Regions from separate parts of the Nonomuraea sp. NPDC050310 genome, predicted to be linked through region 3. Evidence: riboswitches for the same ligand, from Rfam matches in the RefSeq annotation. Region 3 holds a riboswitch; each other region holds the start of a gene.

Region 1 (6,969 bases), on a different contig from region 3:
GAAGCGCTCGCTGAGCGCCCCGCCGGCTGGGGGCGGCACCGGGACCGGCAGCACGCCGGCGTACAGGCAGCCGAAGAAGGCGTCGGCGAAGTCGGGGCCGGTGTCGTAGGCGAGCAGCACCCGGTCGCCGGGCGCGGCCAGCCCTCGCAGCGCCGCGGCGACCGCCTGGGCGCGCTGGTCGAGCTGGGCGTGCGTGACGGCGATGAGGTGCTGGTCGTCGAGCACGTAGACGTGCGGCGCGACGTCGGGCAGGGTGGCGGCGCGCAGGCGCAGCAGGGCGGTGAGAGTCCCCGGGTGGGAGCCCGGCGGGGCCGCCGGGGCGATCTCTGGCGAGATTTGCGTCACGCGGGGAGGCTGGCACGGGGGACTTGTAAGTGATTGGGAAGTGGTTGCAAAGCGTCACGCCAGGGCGCGGCGCAGCTTGCGCTTGGCGCGGTAGCCGGCGCGCAGCAGCCGCGGCGGCACCTCGACGCGCAGCCGGGCCCGGCGGCGGGCGGCGGCGTGCTCGGGCCCGTCGAGCAGGGAGCGCGAGCGCATCCGCGGCCCGGCGGCCAGCGCGGTGAGCAGGCCCACCCAGTCGCTGTCGCGCTGGAAGTAGTTGGCCTCGCACCAGGCCGGATCGGGATCGCGGAAGCGCCCCGCGGCCAGCTCGGCCAGGGAGCCGAGCACCCCGCTGCCCTCGAAGACCAGGTTGATCATCTCGGCGCTGACCCCGAAGTCGTCCAGCACCAGCAGGGGCACCTCGCGGGCGATCGCCTCCAGCGCCGCGGTCGAGCTCACCGTGACGAACCCCGCCGCGCGGTCCAGATGCTCCTGCATGGAGCCGGCCTCGAAGCTCAGCCGCCCGGGCTCGCCCAGGTCGCGCCAGAGCCGGGGGTAGGGGTGGCGCTCGTTGTGCGTCTGGCGCTCGCCCTCCAGCGCGCGGAGCTTGACCACGACGTCCAGGTCGGGCCGGGCCTCGGCCAGCTCGGCCAGGGCCAGCAGGATCCGCTCGCGCTGCTCGCGCGGGCCGGGCACCTTGGCCTGCGTGGCGAAGACCACGCGCCGCCGCTCCCCCGCCGCCTGCGGCCGGCCCGGCGTGGGGGCCGTGCGCAGGAAGGGCAGCCGGGCCAGGCCGACCGCGCCGCCGCCGCCGAGCTGCCGGGACAGCGCCTCGAACTCGGCCACCTCGCGCGCGCTGTGCGCCACGAACAGGTCGCAGCCGCTGCGGTAGAGCCAGGCCTTCTCGGTCGCCGGCACCGCGATCCCCGGCAGGCCGGTGACGAACACCGGGCGGGGCCGCAGCCCGGCCAGCACCGAGGAGACCAGCACGTCGACGACCGGGCCGGTGCAGGCCACCACGATGGCGTCGGGGCGCAGCCGCTCCGCCGTACGCCGCAGGGCCCGGGCGGACAGGACGCCCGCGAGCGGGCGGGCGCCCGCGGCGGCGGCGATCTGCTGGGCGGAGGGCACGATCGGGGTGCGGACGACGGCGAGCTCGGCGTGGCAGCCGGCGGGCAGATCGTCCAGGAGGCAGGCCGCCCACTTCAGGTAGGAGTCGGAATCGGCGACGGCCAGGATCTTCACGGTCGGGCGGCTCTTCCTGAGAGGCCGGAGGCCGGGCCCCCGGAGAGGGTGAGATGGTCGCGCAGGTCGGGTGCGGCGCGGCTGGTCCACCAGTCGTCGGGGACCTCGACCGGCTCGACGGCGACGCCGCGCGGGCTCAGCAGGACACGCAGCGAGCTGATCGCGGTGGAGGGCAGGCTGAGCACGCGCTGCTCGGCGCCCAGGCCGCGCAGGCTGAGCTCGGCGGGCATGCCGGGCTCGTGCACGGTGATGCCGGGCCGCTCGCGCAGCAGCGCCAGGTCGGTCGGGTCCTCGCGGCGGTGCGGGAAGTAGGCGACGGGCTCGTCGGCCGCCAGCGCGGTGATCCAGCCGAGGTAGCGGTCGCGGTGGACCAGGCCGTTGCGGACCAGCGAGGTGCCGAGCACGACGGTGCGCTGCGGCGGTCCAGGCCGGTCGAGCGGCTGCGCCCGCAGCCAGGCGAAATCGTGGCTGATCACGTCGAACCCCGCGGCTCGTACGGCTTCCGCCAGCCGCTCCTCCACCGGCAGCGCGGTGAACACCGTCACCCGGCGCTTCCCCGCGTGCAGCCGCAGCCCGGCGGCCAGCCCCAGCGCGCGGCGGGCCACGCCCGGCGTCGCGCGGGCACGGACCAGCGGCCGGCCGGGACCCGCGGCCAGCAGCTCCAGCAGCCGGATGGTCGCCAGCCCGTCGTCCACGATCACCACCGGCCGCCACGAGGTCAGCCAGCGCACCTGCACGCGGCCGGAGAAGGCGTCGCCCACCGCCCCCAGGCGGCTGGGCATACGTTCGCGCGGCTCGGCCACCTCCACCCCCAGAGGCAGGCCGAGCCGCGCGAGCTCGGCGCGGGTGGCGCGCAGGGCGCGCACGCCCGCCCGCGGCACGATCACCGTCGTGGGCCCGAGCAGGCCGGCGTGGTGGGCTTCCACCGCGCAGATCATCTGGAGTGGCGATTCCACCCAGGCCGGCCACACGCTATGGGCCTCCCTCTCCTCACGGAACCGCACGGGCGATCCCGCGGGCCGACGACCGTGGCCCGACACTAACCCGGCCCTCTGACGCCATCGGTAACGCAGGGTGAACAATGAGATGCATGAACTCACTGCTGCTCAACACCGACGGCGTCCAGATTCCGCAGCTCGGCTACGGCGTCTGGCAGGTGCCCGACGAGGACGCCGAGCGGGCGGTCGGGCTGGCCCTGGAGGCGGGCTACCGCAGCATCGACACCGCGCGGCTGTACAACAACGAGGAGGGCGTCGGCCGGGCCGTGCGCAACTCCGGGCTGCCGCGCGAGAAGCTCTTCATCACCACCAAGCTCTGGAACGACGACCACGGCCGGGTGGCGGAGGCGTTCGAGGAGAGCATGGCGCGGCTCGGCCTCGACCAGCTCGACCTGTTCCTGATCCACTGGCCCGCGCCCAAGCAGGACCTCTACGTCCAGGCGTGGAAGGAGCTGGAGCGGCTGTACCACGACGGCCGGGTGCGCGCCATCGGCGTCTCCAACTTCACCGTCAAGAACCTCCAGCGGCTGATGGACGAGACGCAGATCGTGCCCTCGATCAACCAGATCGAGCTGCACCCCAACCTGCCGCAGACCGAGCTGCGCGCCTTCCACGAGGCCAACGGCATCCTGACCGAGGCGTGGAGCCCGCTCGGCCAGGGCCGGGGGCTGCTGGAGGAGCGGGCGCTGGCCACGCTGGGCGAGAAGCACGGGCGCACGCCCGCCCAGATCGTGCTGCGCTGGCACATCCAGCTCGGCAACGTGGTGATCCCCAAGTCGGTCACCCCGTCGCGGATCAAGGAGAACATCGACGTCTTCGACTTCATCCTGGACGCCGAGGACATGGCCGCGATCGGCGCGCTGAACAACGGCAAGCGCCTGGGTCCCGACCCGGCCGAATTCGGCTGATCCCGGCCGTTGCGTTCCCCCGGTCCCGGGCCGGGGGAACGCCGTCGGCAAAGGTAAAGTCAGGGGCTGGCGGAGGGTCCGAAAAAGATCTACTCATGGGGGTCCGGCGAACCGGCCGATTCCCCGATCGCCCTGCCCACAGGGGTTTTCCGTAGATCGGCGGCTATTGATCTACAGCCGATTTTACTGCCCGGACATTTACAGATTTGTAATCTCCTTGCCGCGTGTATTACCTTTTGGTCACTCCCGGCAAACGAACGGCCATCCGTTCCTTGCCTTGACCGACCACCTCTCACAGGCCCCCGCCTGTGACCGCTGAATCCGCCACCGCGCGGAACCGGGGACCCAAAAGTCTCACTGGGGTGAATCGGCGCCGACCCCGCCAGGGGCGCGCCGTAGGGCAGCTTCACGTCCGAACCCGTCAGCTAACCCGGTAAGCGGCATGAAGCAAGGAGTGTCCTTTCCCTCATGGCAAAACACCGTCGCGTGCGTCCTTCCAAGGCCCAGCTCGTCTCCGCCGGTCTCGGCGCCGCCCTTTTCGCGGCCACCGGATTCGGCGCCCACGTCGCACACGCTGACACCGTCAAGCCCGAGATCGGCGGCGTCCCCGAGGTCGCCGCACTCGCCTTCAACGCCCCCAAGGAAGCACCCGCCGCGCCCGCCGCGGCACCCAAGGCCGCCATGCCGGCCAAGCCGTCCCTCACCAAGGTCCTCGGCCTCGCCCGTCAGCAGATCGGCGTGAGCGAGAACTCCAGTGGCGGAGGCACCAAGTTCCAGAACTGGTACGCCGCCTCCAAGCGCGCCCAGGAGACCATCAAGCGTGACGGCGGCTCCACCAAGGCCTACCTGAACGCCGCCTGGTGCTCGATGTTCGTGTCCTGGGTCGGCGAGCACACCGGCGCCCGCAGCTCCGTTGGCTGGGACGCCTACACCGTGACCCACGCCAAGTGGTTCAAGAACAACAACCGCTGGGGCACCACGCCCAAGCCCGGCGCGGTCGTCTTCTTCTCCTGGTCCGGCAGCAAGAGCCTGGACGGCATCGCCCACGTGGGCTTCGTCGAGAAGGACAACGGCAACGGCACGATCACCACGATCGAGGGCAACACCGGCAACGGCAAGGTCGAGCAGCGTGTCCGGCCGAAGTCCCAGGTCGTCGGCTACGGCTACCCCGAGTACGGCAAGTAGGAGCTCGCGGCCCGTCCCCCGGGCCGCCTCCACTTCCCGGTGACCACCGCAGAAGCGCCCGCCCCTCCCAGGGGCACCCCCTCCCCAAGAGACGCCCGCCCCTCCCCAGGGGCGGGCGTTTCTTGCGTGTTTCGCGACACCCAGGATGGGAGCGCTCCCACCATCCTCTCCGTCCCCTTCATGCCGACATATCCGTTTAAGAAACCAGAAAACGCTCTCTCGGTCACGGTTGTGTTTCAGCCCGTTGACGAGCGAGCCCACCATGGCCACTCTTCATGGGAGCGCTCCCAAGCCTCACCCCCGAATCCCCCACGGGCGCACACGAAAGAGGACCTCATGACCATCAGCAAGCGCCGCGGCGCGGTCGCGGCCCTGGCCGCCATGGCGCTGGTCTCCTGCGGCTCGAACGGCACCACCACCCCCGCGGCCACCGGCGGCGCCGGCTCCCCCGCCGCGCAGGCCGAGCCGATCACCATCCGCGTGCAGACCTTCGGCGGCGGCGCCAACTTCGGCTACAAGACCGCGGTCGAGAAGTGGAACGCCGAGCACAAGGACATCCAGATCAAGCACGAGAACCTCACCGACCAGTTCGAGCAGCAGTACTGGCCCCAGATGATCCAGTGGCTGCAGGCCGGCAGCGGCGCGGGCGACGTGGTGGGCATCGACGAGGGCGGCATGGGCCTGGCGAAGGCCAACAGCGCCTGGTGGGCCGACCTGAAGGAGTTCGGGCTCGACAAGCGCCAGGCCGACTTCCCCGCCTGGAAGTGGGAGAACGGCGTCGCCGGCGACGGCAAGGTCTTCGCCCTCGGCACCGACATCGGCGGCATGAGCCTGTGCTACCGCAAGGACCTGTTCAAGAAGGCCGGCCTGCCCTCCGAGCGCGACGAGGTCAGCGCCCTGTGGCCGACCTGGGACGAGTTCATGAAGGTGGGCCAGCAGTTCCAGGCCAAGGTGCCCGACACGAAGTTCACCGACGGCACCAACACCCTCTACCAGGTGCTGCTCTACCAGGAGGCGGCCAAGAACGGCAACGTCACCTACTTCGACAAGGACAACAACCTGATCGTCGACAAGAACCCGGCGGTCAGGACGGCGTTCGACTTCGCCCAGAAGATGAGCCAGGGGGGCCTGACCGCCAAGCTGCGCAACTTCACCGACGAGTGGGCGACCGGCACCCAGAAGGGCTCCTTCGCCACCCTCGGCTGCCCCTCCTGGATGCTCGGCGTGGTCCAGGGCAACGCCGGTGACGCCGGCAAGGGCAAGTGGGACGTCGCCGCGGTCCCGGGCGGCGGCGGCAACTGGGGCGGCTCCTGGCTCGCGGTGCCCAAGCAGAGCAAGCACCCGAAGGAGGCCGCGCAGGTCGCCGACTACCTGACCAGCGCCGCCGTCCAGGCCGACGTGTTCGCCGAGTTCGGCAACATGCCGAGCAACACCAAGGCCCAGGCCGACCCGAAGGTGCAGGGCGCCAAGAGCGAGTTCTTCGACAACGCGCCCTCCGGCGAGATCTTCGCCAAGTCCGCCGCCTCGCTCCAGCCGGTCTTCCTCGGCGTCAAGCACGCCCAGGTCAAGAACGCCATCGAGTCGGTCATCCAGGGCATGGACGACGGCTCCGTGCCGCACGACAAGGCCTGGCAGCAGCTGGTGGACGACGCGGTGAAGGCCGCGGGCTGACCTAGATCCCGGACTCCGGTACGGCGGCGCGGCCCGCCGACTCGCCGAGCGGGGGCCCGGCCGCCCCGCCGTACCGGATCGTTCCCGACCCGTCTGGAAAGGTCTCCCATGAGCCTCAACGTGGCGCCGCCGCCCGCGGCCCACCGGCCTCCCCGCGGTTCGCGCCGCAGAACGCCCTCCACCGGCCGGCGGGGCTGGTCCGCCTTCGACCTCAAGGCCGTGCCGTACCTGCTGGTCTCCCCCTACTTCCTGCTGTTCGCCGCCTTCGGGCTGTTCCCGCTGGTCTTCACGCTCTGGTACTCGCTCTACGACTACGACCTGGCCGGCACCACGGAGTGGGCGGGCCTGGACAACTACGCCAAGCTGCTGGCCGACGAGGACTTCTGGAACGCCGTCACCAACACGACGGGCATCTTCTTCCTGGCCACCGTGCCGCAGATGCTGATCGCGCTGATGCTGGCCAACGCGCTGAACAAGCGGCTGCGTTTCCGGCTGGCGATCCGGATGAGCGTGCTGTTCCCGCTGGTCACCTCGGTGGTGGCGGTGGCGATCGTGTTCAGCCAGCTCTTCGCGCGCGACTGGGGCCTGGCCAACTGGCTGCTCGGCCTGGTCGGCGTCGAGCCGATCAACTGGCGGGCCGA
Region 2 (6,969 bases), on a different contig from region 3:
GGCGCCGGGACGCCCGCCTTCCAGGTCTCGGAGACCGTACGGCTGCGCCTGCTCGGCGTCCGGACCTGGGCCGACTCGGGGAACGTGGTGCTGCGGTACGCGACGGAGCCCCCGGTGGAGCCCCGCCGTACCGGTCAGTGAGCTCAAGCGATCTTGTGGATCCAGCTGTGGTGGTCGGGACGCGTGCCGTACTGGATGCCCAGCAGCTCCTCACGCACCCGCATGGTCACCTCGCCGGGGGTGCCGTCACCCACGACCCAAGCCCGGTCGGCGCCCTTGACGGTGCCGACCGGGGTGACCACGGCGGCGGTGCCGCAGGCGAAGACCTCGGTCAGCTCGCCCGACTCGCACCCGGCCTGCCACTCCTCGATCGACAGCCGGCCTTCCTCGGCCTCCAGGCCCAGCTCGGCGGCGAGGTTCAAGATGGAGTCACGGGTGATGCCCGGCAGCAGCGTGCCGGTCAACGACGGGGTCATCAGCTTGTTCCCGAAGACGAAGAACAGGTTCATGCCCCCCATCTCCTCGACATAGCGGTGCTCGTTGGAGTCGAGCCACACCACCTGGTCGCAGCCCTGCTCGACGGCCTGGCGCTGGGCGACGAAGGCCGCCGCGTAGTTGCCGCCGCACTTGGCCGCGCCGGTGCCGCCGGGCGCCGCGCGGGTGTACTCGGTGGACAGCCAGACCGAGACCGGCTTGATGCCGCCGGCGAAGTAGGAGGCGGCCGGTGAGGCGATGACCATGAAGCGGTACTGCTTGGACGGGTAGTTCACGCCCAGCCCGACCTGGGTGGCGATGATGAAGGGCCGCAGGTAGAGCGAGTGGCCCTCGGTGGTCGGCACCCAGTCGCGGTCGGTCTGGACGAGCAGTTCGAGCGCCTCGACGAAGGTCTCCTCGGGCACCTCGGGCATGGCCATGCGGGCGCAGGACTTGTTGAAGCGCGCCGCGTTGGCGTACGGGCGGAAGGCCACGATGGAGCCGTTGCTCTGGCGGTAGGCCTTGAGCCCCTCGAAGAGCTCCTGCGCGTAGTGGAAGACCGAGGTCGCCGGGTCGAGCGTCAACGGCCCGTACGGCTCGAGCCGCGCGTTGTGCCAGCCGAGCTCCTCAGTGAAGTCGATCGAGATCATGTGGTCGGTGAAGTGCTGACCGAAGCCGGGCGCCGCGAGTATCTGGTCGCGCTCGGCCGCGGTGCGCGCGCGGTCGGAGAGTTGCACGTCGAAGCTGAGCGTCATGGCGGAGTCCTTCTTTCGCGAGGCGGGCTTATGTCCAGTATCTGGGATGTAGCGGCATCTATACCAAAAACGCCTGGTGGCTGCGGCCACCAGGCGTTCGTAGGGCAGGCAGGCCGGAGCGCGAAGGGCGCCCGGCCGGGTACGGCTAGGCGCCGCCGGCTACTCGTGCGGTGATGTCGTCACCGATCTCCTGGGTGCCGCGCACCCGGCCGCCGCTCCGCTCGAGGATGTCGGCGGCGACGGCCTGCTCGACGCGCTCGGCCTCGGCGGTCAGCCCGAGGTGCTCGAGGAGCATGGCGATGGAGAGGATGGTCGCGGTCGGGTCGGCCTTGCCCTGGCCGGCGATGTCGGGCGCGCTGCCGTGGACGGGCTCGAACATGCTCGGCGCGGTGCGGTCGGGGTTGACGTTGCCGCTGGCGGCCAGGCCGATGCCACCGGCGATGGCGGCGCCGATGTCGGTGATGATGTCGCCGAAGAGGTTGTCGGTGACGATCACGTCGAAGCGGCCGGGGTCGGTGACGAAGAACATCGAGGCGGCGTCGATGTGCTGGTAGTCGGTGGTGACCTCGGGGAAGTCGGCGGCGACCCGCTTGACGGTGCGGGCCCACAGGTCGCCGGCGAAGGTGAGGACGTTGGTCTTGTGGACCAGGGTGAGCTTCTTGCGGGGCCGCTCGGCGGCCTTGGCGAAGGCGTAGCGGACCACGCGCTCCACGCCGAAGGCGGTGTTGAGCGACTCCTGGGTGGCGATCTCGTGCGGGGTGCCCTTGCGCAGCACGCCGCCGGCGCCCGCGTAGAGGCTCTCGGTGCCCTCACGGACGACCACCATGTCGATGTCCTCCGGCGCGACGCCGGCCAGCGGCGTCTCGACGCCCGGGAACAGCTTCACGGGCCGGAGGTTGACGTAGTGGTCGAGCTCGAAGCGGAGCTTGAGCAGCAGGTCGCGCTCCAGGACGCCCGGCGGCACGCTGGGGTCGCCGACCGCGCCGAGCAGGATCGCGTCGTAGCCGCGCAGCTCGTCGAGGGTGGCGTCGGGCAGCACTTCGCCGGTGCGGTGGTAGCGAGCGGCACCCAGGTCGTAGTGGGTGGTCTCGATCTTGACACCGGTCGCGTTGAGGACCTTCAGTCCTTCGGCGACGACTTCGGTGCCGATCCCGTCTCCGGGGATCACGGCCAGACGAATGTTGCGCGACTCCATGAGAACGTACCCTACCCCCCTGTCTCGCCCTGCGAACAACCTATCTCAAAAGGCGGACACTACTTTTTGTCCGATTTGCGACCTTTTGACCCTTTCGTTAGAGTCCCACGAGCCTAATCCGTCACGTCCGTGACAGAGCCGGGGACCCACCTTTCTTCATGGGGCGAATCCCTTCGTGTAGGGCCGACTTCCAGGCCCGAGCCCGTCAGCTAACCCGGTCGGCCGCGTGGAAGGACCCTCCCCTGTCTCGCCTCGTTCTCGCCGCCCTCGCCTTCCCGCTGGCGCTCGCCGCCACCCCGGCCCCGGCCCACGCCTCGGCCGGCGCGGGCAGCACGCCGGAGAAGGCCGCCAGCATCACACTGGACGCCGCCCAGGTCAAGGAGGTGCGCGACCGGGCCGTCAAGCCGCCCGCCTGGAAGAAGGCCCTCGCCTACGCCATGTCCAAGCGGGGCGTGCCGTACGTCTGGGGCGGGACCTCCGACCGCGGCTACGACTGCTCCGGACTCATGCTCCGCGCCTACGAGAGCGCGGGCATCGAGCTGCCCCGCACCGCGGCCCAGCAGTACTCCGCCTTCGGCAGGAAGATCTCCTGGAAGGAGCTCAAGCCGGGCGACATGGTCTTCTTCTCCGGCCTCGGGCACGTGGGCATGATCAGCCGCCCCGGGTACATGGTGCACGCCCCGCACTCCGGTGACGTGGTCAAGGAGGAGCGGCTCAGCGGCTGGCGGCGCGGCGCCTTCGTCGGCGCGGTCCGGCCCGACCCCAAGGGCGTCGCGCTCTGGGCGGCCCTGCTGAAGCAGAAGGCCAAGCCCGCCGAGACGATGCCTACCGCGAGCCTCTGAGCTCGAAGATCAGCTCCCAGGCCCGGGCCTTGGCGTGGGCGACCGCGCCCAGCAGCACCCCGCTGTCGCCCAGCGCGCTGGCCACCACCTGGGGCCGCAGCGGCCCCAGCTCGGCGATCCGCCGCTGGATGGAGCGCCCGAGCAGGTCAAGGTTGTGCCCGACGCCGCCGGTGAGCACGATCACCTCCGGGTCGAGCACGGCCGCCACCGCGACCAGCAGCCCGCCGATCCGCCGGCCCTCGCCGTCGACCACCGACAACGCGACCGGGTCGCCCCCTGCCGCGGCGGCGAAGACCTCGCGGGCGCTGTCCAGCAGCAGCCCGGCGGCCTGGGCGGCGCGCACCACGCCGGGCGCGGCGGCGACCGTCTCGGTGGCGCCGCGCTCCAGGGTCTCGTCGCCCTCGGGCGCCTCGGCGGCCGGCAGGTAGGACACCTCGCCGGCCGCTCCGCGGGCGCCGACGTAGAGCTCGCCGTTGATGACGATGCCCATCCCGACGCCGGTGCCGACCGAGACCAGCGCGAAGTTGACCTTGCCGCGGCCCTCGCCGTACGCCATCTCGCCGACCGCGGCGAGGTTGATGTCGTTCTCGATGACCAGCTCGACGCCGAGCGCGGCGGCCAGCCGTTCGCCCAGGTCAGGACCGGGCAGGTTGGGGGCGAGGGAGAGCAGCCCGGCCGCGGGGTCGTAGACGCCCGGCGCCCCGACCACTGCGCAGGCGATCGAGGACCACTCGACCCCGGCCTCGGCGGCGGCCTGCCGGGTCAGCTCGGCCACGCAGGCGGCCAGCTCGGCGGAGGTGCGGGCGGTGTTGCGTGCGTCGGTCCGCCCGACGAAGGCGGCCCGCAGGTCGGCGACGGCCACCCGGATCCAGTCGCGGCCGATGTCGATGCCCGCCACGTGCCGGGCGGCGGCGTTGAGGTCGTACAGCGAGCTGACCGGCCCGGGCCGGCCCAGGACCTCGCCCACCAGGTGCACGAGGCCGTCCTCCTCCAGCCCGGCCAGCACGGCGGAGACGGTCGGTTTGGACAGGCCGGTCGCCTTCGCCAGGTCCGCGCGCGCGGCGGGACCGTGGGCGGCCAGCCGATCGAGGAGCTGCCGCTCGTTCAGCACGCGGAGCAGCCGCGGATTCCCCAGCACAGCGGAAGTCTAGCCAACGCGTTGATAGTAAATTACCTTTCTTACCAAATAGGAGAGGAGGGGCGATGCACCGCACAGCCGCCCTGGGAGCACTCTGCTTAGCCGCCGCCCTGCTGACCGCCTGCGGGTCCGGTACGGCAGGCCAGAACAGCGAGGCCGGCAAGACCAGCAAGATCGCGCTGTTCCTGCCGGAGTCCAAGACCACCCGCTACGAAGCCTTCGACCGCCCGCTGTTCGAGGCCAAGGTCAAGCAGCTCTGCCCCGACTGCGAGCTCCTGTACGGCAACGCCGACCAGGACGCCGCCAAGCAGCAACAGCAGGTCGAAGCCGCCCTGGCGCAGGGCGCGAACGTGATCGTCCTGGACGCCGTGGACGCCGGCGCGGTCGCGCCCCTGGTCAACCAGGCCAAGCAGCGCAAGGTCCCGGTGATCGCCTACGACCGGCTGATCTCCGGCATCGACTACGCCTACTACGTCTCCTTCAACAACGTCCGTGTCGGCGAGATGCAGGGCCGGGCGCTGCTGGAGGCGATGACCGCCAAGGGCGTGGCCGGCCAGGGCGAGATCGTGATGATCCACGGCTCCCCCACCGACCCCAGCTCGGCCGACTACAAGAAGGGCGCCAAGAGCGTCCTGGAGGGCAAGGTCAAGGTCGGGCGGGAGTTCGACACCCCCGACTGGAGCCCCGACAAGGCGCAGCAGCAGATGGAGCAGGCCATCACCGCCCTGGGCAAGGACCGGATCGTCGGCGTGCTGAGCGCCAACGACGGCATGGCGGGCGGCGCCATCGCGGCCATGAAGCGCGCCGGGTACCAGACCCTGCCGCCGATCACCGGACAGGACGCCGAGCTCGCCGCCGTGCAGCGCATCCTCACCGGCGAGCAGTACATGACCATCTACCTGGACATCCGGGCGGAGGCGGAGAAGTCGGCGGAGCTGGCCGTGGCCCTGGCCAAGGGCACCCCGGTCCAGGCCCCGGCCAAGGTGCACAACGGGACCGCCGACATCCCGGCCTTCCTGCTCGACCCCATCGCGGTCACCGCGGACAAGGTCAAGGACACGATCGTCAAGGACGGGTTCTACACCGTCGAGCAGATCTGCACGGCCGAGGTCAAGGCCGCCTGCGCGAAGGCGGGCCTGCAGCAGTGATCTCCGCCACCGGGATCACCAAGCGCTACGGCGCGGTCCAGGCGCTCTCGGGGGCGAGCCTGGACCTGCGCCCCGGCGAGGTCGTCGCGCTCGTCGGCGACAACGGCGCGGGCAAGTCCACCCTGGTCAAGGTCGTCTCCGGCGTGATCACGCCGGACGGCGGCACGATCTCCGTGGACGGCTCGCCGGCCCGCATCGCCGGCCCGCACGACGCCCGCGCCCTCGGCATCGCCACGGTCTACCAGGACCTCGCCCTCTGCGAGAACCTCGACGTGGTCGCCAACCTCTTCCTCGGCACCGAGCCGAACCGCTTCGGGCTGCTCCGCGGCATCGCGATGGAGCGCCGGGCCCGCGAGCTGCTCACCCGGCTGGAGGTGCGGATCCGGGACCTGACCGTGCCGGTCGCCCAGCTCTCCGGCGGGCAGCGCCAGTCGGTGGCCATCGCCCGCGCCCTGCTCGGCGAGCCTCGCCTGGTCATCCTCGACGAGCCCACCGCCGCGCTCGGCGTCGAGCAGACCGCCCAGGTGCTCGACCTGATCGCCCGGTTGCGCGAGCGCGGGCTGGCCGTGCTGGTGATCTCGCACAACCTGGCCGACGTCCGGGCGGTCAGCGACCGCGTGGTCGTGCTGCGGCTCGGGCGCAACGCCGGGGAGTTCCGCACCGCGGAAGCCACCCAGGAGGAGATCGTCGCCGCCATCACGGGAGCCGCCGACACAGGAGTCGCCGACGCAGGAGCCGCCGACACAGGAGCCGCCATCACGGGAGCCGCAGATGACTGAGCTGAAGGCCGGTTGGATCAGGGGCAGAGCCGGGGACCTCGGGCCGTGGCCGGCGATCGGCAGCCTGGTCGCCATCGCCGCCGTCCTGCAGTCGCTCAACAGCCGCTTCCTGTCCCCCGAGAACCTCACCAACCTGGCCCTGCAACTGGCCGCCACCGGCACCATCGCGCTCGGCGTGATCATGGTGCTGCTGCTCGGCGAGATCGACCTGTCGGTCGGCTCGGTCAGCGGCCTGGCCGCGGTGGTCATGACCATCCTGCACGTGCGCGAGGGCTGGTCCGCGCTGACCGCCATCGGCGTCGCGCTCCTGGCCGCCGCCGCCATCGGCGTGCTGCACGGCCTCATGCACACGACCCTGCGCATGCCGTCCTTCGTGGTCACGCTGGCCGGGCTGATGGGCTGGGCCGGGCTGATGTGGTTCCTGCTGGGCGACGGCGGCACAATCAACCTGGACTTCGCCGGCTTCGTCTCCGGGCTCAGCGACACCTGGCTGCCGCCGTGGCTGTCGTGGGCGATCGTGGCCGTGCTGGTGCTGGGCCGGGCGGGCGGCGTGCTGGTGGTGCGCCGGCGGCGGGCGGCGGCCGGGCTGCCCGTGGACCCGCCGTGGCCGGCGGCGATCCTGCTGGCCGTGCAGGCGC
Region 3 (6,969 bases):
TCCTGCCAGTCGACCTTGACGTGGCCGAAGGACTTGGCCAGGCCGTTCTTCGACCAGACCGCCCCCCAGTCGTCGTGGTAGACCGGCGGGGTGGTGGTGGCGGCCACAGCGGTGGTCGCGCTCGCCGCGGCGGGGACGGTGGCGGCCAGGGCGGTGGCGGCGGCGGCCGCGAGCAGCCCGGTGGCGATCTTCTTGATCATCATCTCTCCTTGGGCCCTCCCTGAGCCGGCGCCGTGCCGGTCCCCCCTGAGCCCTGTGATCCTTTGATAACGGAGAGTGCTTTCAAGGATCATTCAGGAGACTGACCAACTCTTGCAGTTCGCTAGTCTTGGATGTCGTGGAACTTCCTGAGCAGATGCGTATCCGGCGGGAGAAGCTCGACCGCCTCCGGAGTGAAGGTGTCGACCCGTACCCGGTCAACTTCCCGCGTACCGTCACCAACGCCGAGCTCAAGGAGAAATACACCGACCTGCCGCCCGACACCGCCACCGGCGACCGGGTGGGCGTGGTCGGCCGGGTCATGCTCAGCCGCGTGGGCGGCAAGCTCTGCTTCGCCACCCTGCGCGACGGCAGCGCCGACCTCCAGGTCATGATCTCCCTCGACCGGGTCGGCGAGGAGTCCCTGGCCGCCTGGAAGCGCGACGTCGACCTGGGCGACCACGTCGGCATCGAGGGCGAGGTCATCACCTCCCGCCGCGGCGAGCTGTCCATCCTGGCCGACACCTGGCAGATCACCTCCAAGTGCCTGCGCCCGCTCCCGGAGAAGCACACCGGCCTCACCGACCCCGAGGCCCGCGTCCGGCAGCGCTACGTCGACCTCATCGTCAACGACGAGGCGCGCAAGATGGCCCACATCCGCAGCGCCACCGTGCGCGCGGTGCGTGACTTCTGGCACGAGGAGGGCTACCTCGAGGTCGAGACGCCGATGCTCCAGCCGATCCACGGCGGCGCGGCGGCGCGTCCGTTCAAGACGCACATCAACGCCTACGACATGGAGCTCTACCTCCGCATCGCGATCGAGCTCTACCTCAAGCGGCTCGTGGTCGGCGGCATCGAGAAGGTCTTCGAGATCAACCGCAACTTCCGCAACGAGGGCGCGGACTCCACGCACAACCCCGAGTTCACCATGCTCGAGGCCTACGGCACCTACCTCGACTACAACGACATGGCCGACCTGACCCAGCGGATGTACCAGAAGGCCGTCGTGGCCGCCCTGGACACCACCGTGGTCAACCACGACGGCGTCGAGATCGACCTGGGGCTCAAGCAGTGGCCGCGGATCACGCTCTACGGCTCGGTCTCCGAGGCGCTCGGCGAGGAGGTCACCACCGAGACCTCCCTGGAGCACGTGCGCAAGCTCGCCGACCGGCGCGAGATCCACTGGGACCCGAAGTGGGGCCAGGGCAAGCTGGTCCAGGAGATCTTCGAGGCGCTGGTCGAGCACACGCTGATCCAGCCGACGTTCGTCATGGACTACCCGGTGGAGACCTCGCCGCTGACCCGGCAGCACCGCGACAACCCGCTGCTCACCGAGAAGTGGGACCTCATCGGTTTCGGCACCGAGCTCGGCACCGCCTACTCGGAGCTGATCGACCCGATCGAGCAGCGCCGCCGGCTCACCGAGCAGTCGCTGCTGGCCGCCGGGGGCGACCTCGAGGCGATGCAGCTTGACGAGGACTTCCTGGCCGCCCTGGAATACGCCATGCCGCCGACCGGGGGCATGGGGGCGGGCATCGACCGGATGATCATGGCGTTCACCGGCAAGAACATCCGCGAGACCATCCTCTTCCCGCTGGTCAAGCCCACGCACTGACCCGTTCGCCCGACAGCCGGTACGGCGTGCCGTACCGGCTGTTGTCATGTCGGCGGTCATGACCGGACCGGGGGCCGGCGCCGCCGCGGGAGGCGGGATACGGGCCGGGCGGGAATCCGGGATCGGCTGGGTCGAAACCCGGAGGGGCCGAGGCGCTCATCGCGACCGCACAGACGCCGACATATCGTGAGTAGTTCACATTGTGTGGATCATGTCAATGGCGCTGGTCAAGTGGGGGGATCGGCGACCTTGACGACCTTTCCGGAATGCGTTTACGGTTTCGTCGGGCGAGACGCCGCCGAGGGCTTCTGCTGTGGGGGGAGGCTACGGATGGATTTACTCACCGAAGGCGTTGAGTTGAGCCGCGCTGATCTGGCTCTGCTCGCCGAACTGGCCAAGGGAGTGACCGTGGACAGGGTGGGGCGAAGGCTCGACGTCAGCGGCCGGACCGTACGGCGCCGGCTGCGGGTGATCTGCGACCGGATCGGGGTGGCGACCGCGATCGAGGCGGTCGCCTGGGCGGCGCGTCGCCAGCTCATCTGATCCGACGACCGGGCTCGCGGTGGACCGGTCCGCTCGGCTCGGCCGGCTCAGCCGTCGATGCAGTCGGCTCGGTCGGCTCAGTCGGCGATGCGGACCGCGCCCGCCCACGGGCGGTTGCCGATCGGCGCCAGCCGTACCACGTCGCCCGTCTGCGGCGCGTGCACCATCATGCCGCCGCCCACGTAGATGCCCACGTGGTGCAGGTCGTTGTAGAAGAAGACCAGGTCGCCCGGGCGCAGCTCCTCGCGGGAGATGTGCCGGCCGGCGGTCCACTGGTCGCCGGTGTAGTGCGGCAGGCTGATGCCGACCTGCTGGTAGGCGGCCATCACCAGGCCGGAGCAGTCGTAGGAGTTGGGCCCCTCGGCGCCCCAGACGTACGGCTTGAGCTGCTGGGTGAGCGCCCAGCGGGCGGCCTCGGCGGCCTTGCCCTGGCCGATGATCGGCAGGTCCACCCGGGTCGCGCGGCCCCGCGAGCCGGCCTGGCCCAGGGCGCGGCGGTAGATGGCGCTCTCGACCTTGGCGACCAGCTTGGTGATCTTCCCGCGGCGCTCCTCGAGGTCGGCGACCAGTGCCTTGACCTCCTTGATCTGCGCTGAGGCGGTCCGCTCGGCCTCCTCCGCGGCGGCGATGGCCACGGAGACCTCCTTGAGCTGGTTGCTGTGCTGCTCCTCGATCGCGGAGGTGGTGGCGACGTTGTCGAGGAAGAGCCCGGGGTCGCCCGACTGGGTGAAGGCCCAGGTGCGCTCCAGGCCGCCGGAGATGTAGGAGCTCTGTGCCAGGGAGGCGGCCCGCGCCCGCTTGCCGGCGAGGTCCTGCTGGCGGGTGGAGAGCGTCTTCTGCGCCGCCGCGGCGGTCTTCTCGGCTGTCTTCAGCTTGACGCGCTGCCCGTTGAACTGCTCGCTGAGCTGACCGATCTCGGTGTGCATCTTCTCCGCCCGCGCGGCCAGCTCCTTGAGGCTGGGCTCGGGGTCGGCGGTGGCGGGGCCGAGCGGGAGGGCGAGGCTGAGCGCCGCCAGCGCGGTCGCGACGACGGCGAAACGTCTCCTGCGTTCCGGAGGGCGGGCGTCGCCCGCGGTCTTCTCCCCACGGTCGCGCGTGCGCTTCACCAACCAGCCACCTCTCCTGTTCGGGCGCCGACCGGGTTAGCTGCCGGGTTCGGGCCGGAGTAGCCCTACCAGGCCGAAGACCTGGATTCACCCCCGCGCTCCCGGGGCGGGAGCGCTGTGGTTCCCCGGTTCCCCCGACGAGGGGATTGGGCGCACCCCTTCGCGGGATCTCGAAGGGATATCGACGCTGGACACTAGTGCACGATCAGTTCGTGCTCAACCAGAACTGCCAATTCCGTTGAGGTTTGGCATCCGAAGGATCACGGGCGGATCACGTGCTTGCGGCCATAGCCGGGCATTTTGCGGGGTTTACGGTGGTTTGGTGCGTTCGTGAGCCTGGGGGCGGGAGGGACCGCTCCAAACGTTCGCCACAGGATCATGCCCGGGATACGGCCCAGCCGTAAAGGCGTCGGTACGCTGAAGGGTCATGGAGCAGGTCGCCGAGCCCGTGCTGCACAAGAGGCAGATCACCGTCCGTCGTGCCAGGACCGCCGATGTCCGGACGATCAAGATGCTCGTCGACACCTATGCCGGAGCCGGGCCCCGATTGCTGGAGAAGGCCACCGTCACGCTCTATGAGGACGTGCAGGAATTCTGGGTCGCCGAACATGACGGAAAAGTCGTGGGATGCGGCGCGTTGCATGTCCTGTGGGAGGATCTCGCGGAAATCCGTACGGTCGCGGTGGATCCCGATCATCGTGGACTCGGCGTAGGCCACAAGATCGTGTCAGCGCTCATCGGAACCGCAGTGGAACTGGGTCTGCGCAGGGTCTTCTGCCTGACCTTCGAGGTCGACTTCTTCGCCGGGCACGGATTCCGCCCGATACAGGGAACGCCCGTCTCGCCCGAGGTCTATGCCGAGCTCCTGGCCTCGTATGACGAGGGTGTGGCGGAGTTTCTCGACCTCGAACACGTCAAGCCCAACACCCTCGGTAACACGCGCATGCTGCTGCATCTCGCGGCTAATGACTCGGCTGTTGACCGAGTGGAAAGGTGATTGTTGATACCTATGCCGATACCTTGGGCAGCAGCAAGCATGTGTCCTGACATGTGCCACATGCGAACTCGAAGTGAGGTGACACGGTGAGCACCGGACAGCCGCCGTATCCACAGGATGATCCCGGTGAGAACGACAAGCCCCGGGCTCCCGAATACGGACAGCAGTACCCGGGCCGTGCCCCGGGTGAGGCCGACCCCGACGTGACGGTCGTGGGGTATCGCACTGACGGCGATCCCTACGGTCAGCAGGGGTACGGCCAGCAACAGCCATATGGCCAGCAGCAGGGCTACGGCCAGCAGCCTGGTTACGGTCAGCAGCAGCCTGGCTATGGCCAGCAGGCCCAGCCCGACTACGGCCAGCAGGCCGCTTCGGGTCAGCAGGGTTACGGTCAGCAGCCCGGCTACGGGCAGCAGCCGTCGGGCCAGCAGGGTTACGGCCAGCCCGCCTCGGGTCAGCAGGGGTACGGCCAGCAGGCCCAGTCCCAGCCCGGCTACGGCCAGCAGCCCGGTTACGGCCAGCAGCCCGGCTACGGGCAGCAGGCTCAGCCCGACTACGGCCAGCAGGCCGCTTCGGGTCAGCAGGGGTACGGCCAGCAGGCCCAGTCCCAGCCCGGTTACGGCCAGCAGCCCGGCTACGGCCAGCAGGCCCAGTCAGGCTCCGGCCAGCAGCCCGGTCAGCCGGGTTACGGCCAGCAGCCCTCGGGCCAGCAGTACGGCGCCTCCGGCCAGCAGGGCTACGGACAGCAGTCCCAGCCCGGCTACGGCCAGCAGCCCGACTACGGCCAGGCCGCGGGTCAGCAGGGATACGGCCAGCAGTCCCAGCCGGGTTACGGGCAGCAGCCCACCTCCGGCCAGCAGGCCTACGGGCAGCAGCCCGGTTCCGGCCAGCAGGCCTACGGCCAGCCCGCCTCGGGTCAGCAGCCCGACTACGGCCAGCAGGGCTACGGCGCCCAGCAGCCCTACGGCTCGCCCGGCACCCAGCCCGGCTACGCCCAGCCGCAGTACGGCGCCCAGCAGCCCGGCTACGGTCAGCAGTACGGCGGGGCACAGCAGCCCGCCTACGGCCAGCAGCAGGGCTACGGCGCCACGCCGTACGGCCAGCCGGGCTACGGCCAGCCCGTCGGCCTCCAGCCGCCCGGCGCCCCGGCGCCCCTGGCGGAGTGGTGGCAGCGCCTGGTCGCCCGAATCGTCGACGGTCTCATCTTCGGTGCGATCGCCGGCATCCTGAACGCCCTGTTCATCGCGGTGCTGATCACCTCGTCGAACGCCTGGACGGGCAGCTCCTCGGGATTCCTGAGTGCCACCATCGGCTCGCTGATCCTCTGGATCCTCATCGGCGCGCTGTACATCGGCTACGAGTTCTTCATGACCAAGGCCAAGGGGCAGACCCTCGGCAAGATGGTCATGGGGATCAAGATCGTCCCGGTGGGCCAGGCCATGCCTCCGGGCGGGCTCGCCTCCGACATCGCGCTCAAGCGGGCCGGCGTGACCTGGGGCGGTTACGCGCTCTACGGACTTCCGATCGTCGGTTTCGCCGGGCCGATCCTGGTCCTGGTGAACGCGCTCGCGCAGTTCTGGAACAAGCCGCTCGCGCAGACCTACGCCGACAAGTTCGTGAACACCGTCGTGGTGAAGGTCAAGTAAGGCCGACCGAACAAAACAGGGGCCGGCTTCCCGCCGGCCCCTGTTTCGTACCCGCTCGCCGTACCAAACTGTGAGATATAGCCCTCCGCCCCGGAGAGGTGAGCGCATATGGCGCCCCCGCCGCCTGAGACCAGAGTGATGCCCGCCGAATGGTGGGAACGCTTCACCGCGCGACTCATTGAGGCGCTGGTCTTCGGCGTCCTGTATTACATTCTGTCCCTTCTGCTCTGGCTGTTCTTCCGGTCTGTCGGGTTGCTGGAGGCGTGGGAGGGCCGGCTGCCGGGGTTGTGCGCGTGGGCGGCGGCCGGCGCGGCGTATACCTGGTACGACTGGAGGGCGCTTTCGGGGCGCGGTCGCACCTTCGGCAAAGCGATCATGAGGATTCGGGTCCAAGGGCAGGGCGGGGCCTTAGGGAAACGCTCGCTCCTCTATCCTGGGCTCGCCATGGCGATGGGGATTCCCGTGGTGAATCTCCTCGCTGGAATGCTCGCGTTCGCCGTGGGTCTGTTCATCTTGATCGACAAGCCGCTACAGCGTGGTCCGCACGACAGGCTCGCCGGCACCTGTGTGGTCAAAGACCCTCGATGACGTGGGAAGCGACACATTTCCGGAAATTTCGCATGATCCGGTAAGAAGTCTGGCCGGACTGGCATTAGGCTGAGTACGCAGTGCCCGTGAACCCGAAGGGGAGACGGGGCGCTGGTCACGCTAGGGTCGGGTACGTGTCCGGCGGCGCGTGGTCGCGCCGCTCGTCCGTGGTGTTGCTCGTGCATAAAGCGCACCCAGTGGAGTCGAGGACGAATGCAAGCTGTAACAGACGTATTGGCAGCCCTGCTTCCCCCGGCGGTCGTGGCCGCCGCCTTC

The links. Region 3 has a riboswitch for cyclic di-AMP ahead of AB0I67_RS28555 (C40 family peptidase). Riboswitches for the same ligand answer to the same signal wherever they lie in the genome.
Region 1: linked by a shared signal. The riboswitch ahead of AB0I67_RS32045 (CHAP domain-containing protein) and the one ahead of AB0I67_RS28555 (C40 family peptidase) in region 3 are both predicted to bind cyclic di-AMP.
Region 2: linked by a shared signal. The riboswitch ahead of AB0I67_RS21850 (C40 family peptidase) and the one ahead of AB0I67_RS28555 (C40 family peptidase) in region 3 are both predicted to bind cyclic di-AMP.

The regions. Positions count from the first base shown of each region.
Region 1 is NZ_JBFAKP010000018.1:112,195-119,163, forward strand. Features, by position in the region: gene AB0I67_RS32025 (AMP-binding protein) at 1-345, opposite strand, end outside; gene AB0I67_RS32030 (DUF6716 putative glycosyltransferase) at 400-1,566, opposite strand; gene AB0I67_RS32035 (hypothetical protein) at 1,563-2,492, opposite strand; gene AB0I67_RS32040 (aldo/keto reductase) at 2,657-3,472, shown strand; cyclic di-AMP (ydaO/yuaA leader) riboswitch at 3,776-3,929, shown strand; gene AB0I67_RS32045 (CHAP domain-containing protein) at 3,941-4,657, shown strand; gene AB0I67_RS32050 (ABC transporter substrate-binding protein) at 4,994-6,328, shown strand; gene AB0I67_RS32055 (sugar ABC transporter permease) at 6,437-6,969, shown strand, end outside.
Region 2 is NZ_JBFAKP010000009.1:6,306-13,274, forward strand. Features, by position in the region: gene AB0I67_RS21835 (dihydrofolate reductase family protein) at 1-141, shown strand, start outside; gene AB0I67_RS21840 (branched-chain amino acid aminotransferase) at 144-1,229, opposite strand; gene AB0I67_RS21845 (3-isopropylmalate dehydrogenase) at 1,375-2,424, opposite strand; cyclic di-AMP (ydaO/yuaA leader) riboswitch at 2,525-2,663, shown strand; gene AB0I67_RS21850 (C40 family peptidase) at 2,808-3,266, shown strand; gene AB0I67_RS21855 (ROK family transcriptional regulator) at 3,250-4,404, opposite strand; gene AB0I67_RS21860 (substrate-binding domain-containing protein) at 4,470-5,552, shown strand; gene AB0I67_RS21865 (ATP-binding cassette domain-containing protein) at 5,549-6,331, shown strand; gene AB0I67_RS21870 (sugar ABC transporter permease) at 6,324-6,969, shown strand, end outside.
Region 3 is NZ_JBFAKP010000014.1:136,955-143,923, reverse strand. Features, by position in the region: gene AB0I67_RS28570 (hypothetical protein) at 1-203, opposite strand, end outside; gene lysX (bifunctional lysylphosphatidylglycerol synthetase/lysine--tRNA ligase LysX) at 338-1,813, shown strand; gene AB0I67_RS28560 (LuxR C-terminal-related transcriptional regulator) at 2,171-2,356, shown strand; gene AB0I67_RS28555 (C40 family peptidase) at 2,434-3,462, opposite strand; cyclic di-AMP (ydaO/yuaA leader) riboswitch at 3,472-3,625, opposite strand; gene AB0I67_RS28550 (amino-acid N-acetyltransferase) at 3,890-4,459, shown strand; gene AB0I67_RS28545 (RDD family protein) at 4,546-6,105, shown strand; gene AB0I67_RS28540 (RDD family protein) at 6,244-6,693, shown strand; gene AB0I67_RS28535 (hypothetical protein) at 6,907-6,969, shown strand, end outside.